3 regions of the Streptococcus urinalis 2285-97 genome follow, and region 2 is predicted to be linked to each of the others. Evidence: predicted binding sites of a transcription regulator. Region 2 holds the regulator's gene; each other region holds the start of a gene.

Region 1 (3,289 bases), 450 kb from region 2:
TAACATCTGGATGTGCTTTTTCAATTTCATCAAGTAAAATGAGTGAGTATGGGTTACGTCTTACTTTTTCAGTTAACTGGCCAGCTTCTTCATAGCCAACATATCCTGGAGGAGCACCAACTAATTTGGCAACAGCATGTTTTTCCATATATTCTGACATGTCAAAACGAATCATACTATCTTCTGAACCAAATAACTCAATAGCCAATTGTTTTGACAGTTCAGTTTTACCAACACCTGTTGGCCCAACAAATAGGAAACTTCCTATTGGACGATTTGGTGTCCCAAGCCCAACACGATTACGACGAATTGCTTTAGCAATTTTATCAACAGCATCATCTTGACCAATAACATGAGACTTAAGGTCTTCTGCTAAATTAATCAATTGTGATTGTTCTTTTTCTTTCAAATCACCAACTGGAATATTGGTTTTTTGTTCAATGATTTCTTCAATATTTTTTTCAGTGATGACTGGCGTATCTTGGTCATCGATTTTTTGTTTTTGCATTTCTTTATATTTTAGAATTTGATCTCTAAAATAAGCAGCTCTTTCATAATCTTCATCTCTAGTTGCTTGTGCTTTGAGATTTTCTGCTTCAATTAATCGTTGATCAATCTCTTTAGGGTCAACAAAATTTAAAGTAAGATTCATTTTTGAACCTGACTCATCAAGCAAATCAATAGCTTTATCAGGTAAGAAGCGATCCTGAATATAACGATTTGAAAGAATTGCGGCTGCTTCAATAGCATCATCACTATACTTCACATGGTGATAATCTTCGTATTTTGGTTGGATACCTTTTAAGATAGTAATTGTTTCTTCTACTGATGGCTCATCTACTTTGACAGGTTGCATACGTCTTTCAAGCGCAGCATCTTTTTCAATGATACGATATTCATTTAAAGTAGTAGCGCCGACAAGTTGTAGTTCACCTCGTGCTAAAGCAGGTTTTAAGATATTACCAGCATCCATATTACCATCACCAGCATTACCAGCACCTACAATTTCGTGGATTTCATCAATGAATAAAATAACGTCTTGACGATTACGAATTTCTTCCATTAATTTTTGCATTCGTTCTTCAAATTGACCTCGGATGCCAGTTCCTTGAACAAGACTAACAACATCTAAACGAATAACTTGTTTACCTTGTAATTTTTGTGGAACATCACCATCTACAATTTTTTGGGCAAGTCCTTCAACAACTGCAGTTTTACCAACACCAGGTTCCCCAATAAGAACAGGATTATTTTTGGTACGACGATTGAGGATTTCAATGACACGCTTGATCTCTTCATCACGACCAATAACTGGGTCAATGCTTCCTTGTCTTGCTAGTTCAGTCACGTTTATTCCAAATTCTTCTAGAAGACCTTTTTGTTTTTGCTGGCTATTAGCTGTTGTAGGACCTTGTCTGAAACGACCATTATTGCCATTTCCATTTCCACCTTGTCCGCCAGCTTGTGTTGGTGGTGTATTTGGAAGATCACCACTGAATGATCTGAAATTATTTAAGTCGCCAAAGAAATCATCAAAAAGAGGATTTAGACTATCTTCTTGAGTTTTTTTACTTTGACTTAGACTACCTAAAATATTATGACTTGTATCAGTTTTCATAATTTGATAGCAATTTTGACATAAATCAATTTGTTGTTGTTTTCCATTTACATTCGTGTACAAATGAATAGTTGCTTCATTTAACTTACAATTTTGACAGAGCATTATTAACCTCCGTTACTCTTTTTCCTTTAATAAAAAGAGCTTCTTTCTACACTAAATTAACTATCTTTGACTATTAGTCAAAAATGGTCAAACTTTATAATTTCATTATAGCACCAGATATAGATTTTTCAAGTAAAAAGATTATAACATTAGCACTGTCGTATAAAGAGTGTTAAATTTGCTTGATTTTAAAGAAATGCTATAAAAAGCCTAAATTCAGTACTTTTCTTGTCGCTTTTATTATTTTTGTGATAAAATAAATAGGACAACAAAAGTAATAGGAGAAATAAAATGGAATCACATTTAGTGAGAATTATTAATCGCCTTGAATTAATGGCAACAGATGGTGGTAACTTAAAACGTAATTTTGAACGTGAAGGAGTCGTTGTTGCGGAAGTTTCATTTAGCAATGATCCAGAAAATGGTCCAGTATTCACATTAAGAGATGTTGAAGCACGTGAGTCATATTCATTTGATAGTATCGACTTAATTGCAATGGAAATTTATGATTTATTGTATTAATAAACACAACCTACTTTGAGTAGGTTTTTTATTTTTATTAAAAATTGAATTATTATTGTATTTTTATTCATAAAGTGCCATAATCTTTTTTATTATTATAAATTAGGAGTTAATCATGGACTTATCTTTTTTGCCAAAATATTGGGCTTACTTTAACTACGGTGTTGTGGTAACCTTGTTAATATCAGCTAGTGTTGTTTTTTTGGTACCATTATCGGCGTTTTAGTCACATTGTTGAAACGTAGTCACATCAAAGTTTTTGAATGGTTTGTGACTATCTGTGTATGGATATTCAGAGGAACACCAATGGTTGTTCAGATCATGATTGCTTTTGCATGGATGCACTTTAATAGTATGCCAACAATAGGTTTTGGAGTGCTTGACTTAGATTTCTCAAGATTATTACCAGGTATAATTATTATTTCATTGAATAGTGGGGCTTATGTTTCTGAAATTGTCAGAGCTGGTATTGAAGCAGTTCCAAAAGGACAAGTAGAAGCCGCTTATTCTCTTGGAATAAGACCTAAAAATACGATGAGATACGTTGTGCTTCCTCAAGCCTTTAAGAATATTTTACCTGCATTAGGTAATGAATTTATTACCATTATAAAAGATAGTTCACTTCTTCAAACTATTGGTGTTATGGAATTATGGAATGGAGCACAATCAGTTGTAACGGCAACTTACTTACCGATTTCACCATTATTATTTGCGGCCTTTTATTATTTTATTTTAACGACTATTTTATCTGCATTACTAAAGAAAATGGAATTAAAACTAAGTCAAGGAGGAAGGGTATAATGGCTACTGAGCTTATTTCAATTTTAGATTTACATAAACGTTTTGGAGATAATCATGTTTTGAAGGGAATTAACCTAAATATTCATCAAGGTGAAGTTGTAGTTGTCATCGGTCCTTCTGGTTCGGGAAAATCGACACTCCTTAGAAGTATGAATCTTCTTGAAGTACCTACAAAAGGAAAGATTTTATTTGAAAATATTGATATTACTGATAAAAAAATGACATATTTAAAATGCGTGAAAA
Region 2 (3,289 bases):
TTTGAGACCCAATAAAATTTGATAAGCATCATCAAGACTTGGCTCTTCAATTAAAACTTTTGCAAAACGACGAGATAATGCCGCATCTTTTTCAATATGTTTTTGATACTCCTCTTGTGTTGTTGCACCTATCATATGAAGTGTTCCTCTAGAGAGAGCTGGCTTTAGAATATTTGCGGCATCTAAAGTACTATCAATACCACTCCCTGAACCCATTATGGTGTGTAACTCATCAACAAAGAGAATAATGTTGCCGTCAGATTCAATGTCATCAATAATCTGATTCATTCGTTCTTCAAAATCACCTCTGAACCTCGTTCCTGCAACAACACTCATCATATCAAGCTCTAACACTTTCATATCTTGAAGTTCGTAAGGAATAGCTCCAGTTGCAATACGCTGTGCTAAACCATAAGCTAGAGCAGTTTTACCAACCCCAGCATCACCAACTAAAACAGGGTTGTTTTTTGTTTTTCGGCTTAAAACTTGAACCATACGAGACACTTCTTTATCACGACCAATAACTGGCTCTAAACGTCCCTGTCTTGCCATTTCAGTTAAGTCTCTAGTGAAATCTGATAAGTCTCCTGCTGTTATAGGGGGTTTCATCATGTCAGAAAATGAACCTGCAGTTTTATTTTTCTTCGGTTTACGTAATTCATGGATAGCTTTTAAATGTTCCTTTGTAAAACCAGCATGCTTTTCAACAACCCGACGTAAATCAATAAGACGAGGCTCATTATTTCCATCATCTTTTACTCTAAAGCCAACGATTTCTAACAATCTCGTTGCTAACAAATCTGGAGTAAAAAGCATTGAAAATAAAACATGTTCTGAACCAATTGCATTGGAACCAGTAATTTGTCTAATAGCATCTGAGAAACGCAAGATTTCAGTTAAAGCTCTAGATTGGGGAACTAATTGAATATCTGAACCAACTTCTTGTGGCACTTTACCTAAAGCTAAAATTGCTGCCGCTTCATATTCTTCTGGTGAAAATTTTGAATCAAATTCTGAAAAAACAAGACCTGCTAAAGAATCTTCTGCGGCTACCATAGCTAATAATATATGCCAAGTTTCAAGGTATAAACTTCTATAACGAGCTGCTTGAAATTGTGCTCGTTTAAATATTTCTTGCATTTTGTATGAATAATCACTCATAGATGGAATCCTTTTCTATCTAATCTTTGTAAAATTTTTCGTAACATACGTGACCGTATTTTTGGAGCGTCTGCACCCAAGACATCATCTGAAGCTGTCGCTAAGATAAGGTTTCCCTCACGTTCACTGATAATAGATTCATCAAACAAAAGTTGAATCACATCCGTGAAAACCTGTTCACTGACTTGATCACTAACATTTGTTAGTAAGTTACCAAACATATGATGTCTATCAGAAAAGTGGACTCTGGCTATTCTAATGTAACCTCCTCCACCACGTTTACTTTCAACAACGTATCCTCTACTCTCTGTAAAGCGGGTTTTAATAACATAATTAATTTGACTAGGAACGACTCGAAAAGTATCCGCTAAATGTGACCTTTTGATTTCAGCTATGCCTGATTGTGCCAAGAGTTCTTTGATATATTCTTCAATATTATCAGAAGTATTTTTTGTAGGCATTTTGTCACTCCTTTTCTCTTTCTTTGACTAAAACTGACTATTAATCACATTATAGCAGAATTCTATCTTTTTTAAAAATGAAATACTTTTTCTAATGTTATTTTATTATCAGATATTTTTACTTGTTAACTATCAGTTGTATTCCTTTTCATTCTAAGATAAAATAGAGTTGGATATATGACGAAAGGTTTTTTTACAATAATTTATGAATTATCTCATTACATTTTTAATTTCAATGATTCCTCTTGTTGAATTAAGAGGAGCTGTGCCTTACGCCATTGCAACTGGTATTCCTATGTGGCAAGCTTTAGCTATAGGAGTAATCGGTAACATGCTTCCTGTTCCAATTATTTTCTTTTTTGCACGCAAAGTTTTAGAGTGGGGAGCAAACAAAGCATACATTGGTAAATTCTTTACTTGGTGCTTGAAAAAAGGACATAGTGGTGGTCAAAAATTAGCAGCTACCGCTGGTGAAAAAGGACTCTTTATTGCCTTGATTCTTTTTGTTGGTATTCCACTTCCTGGAACAGGTGCCTGGACGGGTACCTTAGCTGCTAGTATTTTAGATTGGGAATTTAAACAGAGTGTTATTGCAGTAATGCTTGGCGTTATTTTAGCTGGTATTCTTATGGGAACTCTAACAACCGTTGGACTTAATTTAGTGATGCCATAATCACTTGGAGGGACTTATGATTTCTATACTTTTTGATAAAACAAATCAGCGAGCTATTGCTTTAGATGATAATAAAGAAATTGGAGAATGCACTTTTATAGCTAATAATGGCATTTGGACAATCAATCATACTATCGTTGATTCAAACTATCAAGGTCAAGGTATTGCACGTCGATTAGTTGACCAAGTTGTGTCTCAAGCACGACTCAATCAAATAAAAGTCAGCGCAACTTGTTCATATGCACAAAAACTTTTTGAAAAAGATGAAACTTATACAGATATCTTAGCTAACTAGAAACTTCGGATTTTTCTGAAGTTTTTTCAAATTAAGGAGAAAATGATGAGTATTGTGATAGCTGTTGATTCTTTTAAAGGAAGCTTATCATCACTTGATGCTGGCTTAGCTATAAAAAAAGGCATATTAAAAGCTGATACTAACGCTGAAATTATTGTTAGACCAATCGCAGATGGTGGTGAAGGAACAGTTGAAGCACTGACTCAAGATATGGGTGGAAAAATCATAACAAAGACTGTGACAGGTCCACTTGGCCAAAAAGTTTCGGCTACTTATGGATTTATTGAACATCAAAAAACAGCTATCATTGAAATGGCAACTGCTTCAGGACTAACTCTGATTGCCACAGAACACCGAAATCCCCTATTGACAACAACATATGGACTAGGGGAATTAATAAAAGATGCGATCAAAAAAGGTGCTCGACATTTCATCATAGGTATTGGTGGTAGTGCTACAAATGATGGTGGTATTGGTATGCTTCAAGCCCTTGGCTTTACACTTGTAGATAAAAATGATAAAGCTGTTTCGCGTGGTGCTCTAGGACTTAAAGAACTCCACAAAATAGATATCACTACTGCTATTCCTGAATTGAAAGAATGTGATTTTAGTATCGCTAGTGATGTCACTAACCCCTTAACAGGAAATAATGGAGCCAGCCGTGTCTTTGGCCCTCAAAAAGGAGCAAATCCTGAAATG
Region 3 (3,289 bases), 1.5 Mb from region 2:
TTTAATCCTCTAATCCCTTTTCCTACCATTGAGAATTGTTTCAGATTAGGGTTTACATTTAGATTGAATATTATATTGATAAACCAAATAAATGATAATAAAACGAAAATAGGGATCAAGCAAGTGGTTACAATTAATACTGCAACAGCATCAATCATTCTACTTAAAATAGTTTCGAATTTTTTACTAAGAGACACTGAAGTTGATGTTACTTTTTTCTTTAATTTTTCCCAGTAACTAGTTGATTTGTTTTTGGATTTTGTTATGTTTCCTGCTTCTGAATCTGCTTTGTCAACTGTTCTTTGAATTGATGTCTGATATTGATTTTCAATAGCATTTGATAACTTAACACTCGCTGGAACAATACCAAAGAGTAAAACTGAAAAAAGCGCTAATTTGACTGCAAGTTGCTTAAAAATGTGTGCTGGTTTAAATAAAAAAATAATAAACAATAACAGAGCACTTGGTATGAGATATTTGAATGCCATTATGCCAGTTAAGCCGATTAAAAATTTTTGAAGCCATATGGAAGCAACCACTATCAAAAGATAATCACTAATATCAGCTAAATTTTCAGCAATAGGTTGGCCTACATCGCCTGGAATCAAAGTAATTGCCGTAGAGGCTACTGCTGAAGCAGCTGACAATTTTAAAGCAGTCACTTTTGTCTTTTCAAGAGATTCTACTGTCTGCTCATTTAGATTTGTCACTGGTTTTGAAGTTGGCACTATCGTAAAACTAATGACAGCCAAAACAATAAGAACAATCGCCATTATCATTTTTTATACTTTGTAAAAACCATTATTAAAACTCCAATTTTTTATCTTATTATAGCAAAAACCTTAATGAAGCTTCAATACAAAAAAACCCTAGTGATAACTAGGGTAATCATAATGATTATTTTAATTCATTATTTTCCATAATTTCATCAATGAAACCATAAGTTAAGGTTTCTTCTGCACTCATCCAATAATCACGTTCAGCATCTTTATGAATTTGTTTTAAGGTACGTTTTGAATTATCAGCAAGAATTTTTTCTAAACGGTTACGTGTTTTCAATAAATGTTCAGCGGCAATAGCCATATCACTTTGTTGTGTACCACCACCTGTACCACCCATTGGTTGGTGAATCATGTATTCTGCATTAGGAAGCATGAATCGTTTTCCTTTTGTACCACTAGATGCAATGATAGTACCCATTGATGCGGCCATACCCATAACAATTGTTTGGACATCAGCTTTGATAAAATTCATAGTATCAACTATTGCTAAACCTGCTGAGACAGAGCCTCCTGGTGTATTCACATAGAGGTAAATATCTTTTGTACTATCTTGGGCATCTAAGAAAAGAAGTTGAGCAATAATAGAATTTGCCATATTATCTTCTACTTGTCCAGTCAACATGATAATGCGATCTTTTAACAGGCGAGAATAGATATCATAAGAGCGTTCGCCACGACTAGTTTGTTCAATAACTACAGGAATCATAAAAATTCTCCATTCATACATTGTTCTTGATTGTCATTATAGACTATTGGTCAAAAAAGGTCAAATAAAAAACTCCAATTCGTCTGGAGTTTTTTATTAATTATTTTGTGCCAAACAATCTATCACCCGCATCACCAAGACCGGGAACGATATAACCATTTTCATTTAAATGATCATCTAAGGCTGCTGTATAAATGTCAATATCAGGATGTGCATCTTGTAATTTTTTAACACCTTCTGGAGCTGCAACCAGACAAACAAATTTAATATTTGTAGCACCACGTTTTTTAAGTGAATCAACACCTAGGATTGCAGAGCCACCTGTAGCAAGCATTGGGTCAACAAGAAAAATTTGACGTTGATCAATATCTTCTGGTAATTTTACAAGATATTCAACAGGTTCAAGTGTTTCTTCGTTACGATACATTCCAATATGACCAACTTTTGCAGCAGGTACTAAACTCAAAAGACCATCAACCATACCAATTCCAGCACGTAAAATAGGAACGATAGCTAATTTTTTACCTGCCAATTGTTTTTGAACAGTTTTGGCAACTGGCGTTTGAATTTCAACATCTTCTAATGGTAAGTCACGCGATACTTCATAACCCATCAACATAGCAATTTCATTGACTAACTCACGAAAATCTTTAGTTGAAGTGTCTTGACGTCTTAAGATAGACAACTTATGTTGGATCAATGGATGTGAAATAACTTGAAATTTTCCCATGTTTCAATACTTCCTTTATTATTATTTTATCCATTATATCAAAATTTCTTAAAAATAGCTTGGTAATTTTTACTTGATGTCAAGATTATTAAACGTCTTAGCTATTCTTTGACAAGCTTCTTTGACAGTATCATAAGGAGTCGCCACATTTAATCTAAAGAATAATTTACCTTCATTTCCAAAAGTAATGCCATTATTTAGAACAACTTTAGCTTCTTCTTTTAATAATTTATCAACTTTTGAAACATCCAGACCATAAGCAGAAAAATCTAGCCAAAGTAAATAAGTTCCTTGTGGTTTCATCACCTTTATGTTGGTTTCGGCATTTAAATAATCATAGACAAATTGACTGTTCTTTTCCAAAACTTTCTTTAGTTGATTTAACCATTCTTGACCTGATTCATAGGCAACTTGAGTCGTTATTAATCCTATAGTTGGTATTTCGTGTTGATTATTTTTAAGTTGTTGTCTTTTAAATGTGTCTCGTAGTTCTTTATTTTCGATGATAGCAAAACTATTTTTTGTTCCTGCGATATTAAAAGTTTTTGTTGCTGACGATAATACTAATGAAAAGTGTTTAAAGCTTTCATCTACAGTATTGAAAGAATGATGTTTATTGCCAAAGAGTGTCAAATCTTGATGAATTTCATCAGAGACTAAAATAATGTTATATTTTTGACAAAGTTCTCCTATTTTTTTTAATTCTGTTTCAGTCCAAACTCTAGAGCCCGGATTATGTGGATTACATAAAATGTATAGCTTTACATCATTTTCAACAATATCATTTTCCAGTTGTTCAAAATCAATCTGATATTGATTATCTTTATTGACTAAACTATTCGTTACAAGTTGACGATTATTTAATGAAATACTTCTAGCAAATGGTGGATAGACAGGTGTATTAATGAGAACAGCATCTCCTTAACGAGTATATGACTGAATGGCAATAGATAAAGCTGGAACGACACCTTCAATCAAAACGATATCTTCTTGTTTGATAAGGTATTGATGATTCGTTTTTTCCCAGTTAATAATAGCTTTATAGAGGTCATCACTAGGATAATTATAGCC

The links. Region 2 encodes CtsR, which represses protease genes until heat stress. Its sites were predicted from a motif close to TTGGTCAAAAAAGGTCAAANA; they were not measured.
Region 1: a site for CtsR is predicted at 1,797-1,817, ahead of STRUR_RS02855 (ATP-dependent Clp protease ATP-binding subunit). Genes of this name have one in related genera too.
Region 3: a site for CtsR is predicted at 1,535-1,555, ahead of STRUR_RS08275 (ATP-dependent Clp protease proteolytic subunit). Genes of this name have one in related genera too.

The regions. Positions count from the first base shown of each region.
Region 1 is NZ_AEUZ02000001.1:569,679-572,967, forward strand. It holds gene STRUR_RS02855 (ATP-dependent Clp protease ATP-binding subunit) at 1-1,723, opposite strand, end outside; gene STRUR_RS02860 (DUF1797 family protein) at 2,015-2,245, shown strand; partial or broken gene STRUR_RS02865 (amino acid ABC transporter permease) at 2,361-3,046, shown strand; partial or broken gene STRUR_RS02870 (amino acid ABC transporter ATP-binding protein) at 3,046-3,289, shown strand, end outside.
Region 2 is NZ_AEUZ02000001.1:116,550-119,838, reverse strand. It holds gene STRUR_RS00570 (ATP-dependent Clp protease ATP-binding subunit) at 1-1,161, opposite strand, end outside; gene STRUR_RS00565 (CtsR family transcriptional regulator) at 1,158-1,622, opposite strand; gene STRUR_RS00560 (COG2426 family protein) at 1,828-2,295, shown strand; gene STRUR_RS00555 (GNAT family N-acetyltransferase) at 2,312-2,590, shown strand; gene STRUR_RS00550 (glycerate kinase) at 2,636-3,289, shown strand, end outside.
Region 3 is NZ_AEUZ02000001.1:1,617,589-1,620,877, forward strand. It holds gene STRUR_RS08270 (hypothetical protein) at 1-773, opposite strand, end outside; gene STRUR_RS08275 (ATP-dependent Clp protease proteolytic subunit) at 898-1,488, opposite strand; gene upp (uracil phosphoribosyltransferase) at 1,589-2,218, opposite strand; partial or broken gene STRUR_RS11355 (MalY/PatB family protein) at 2,288-3,289, opposite strand, start outside.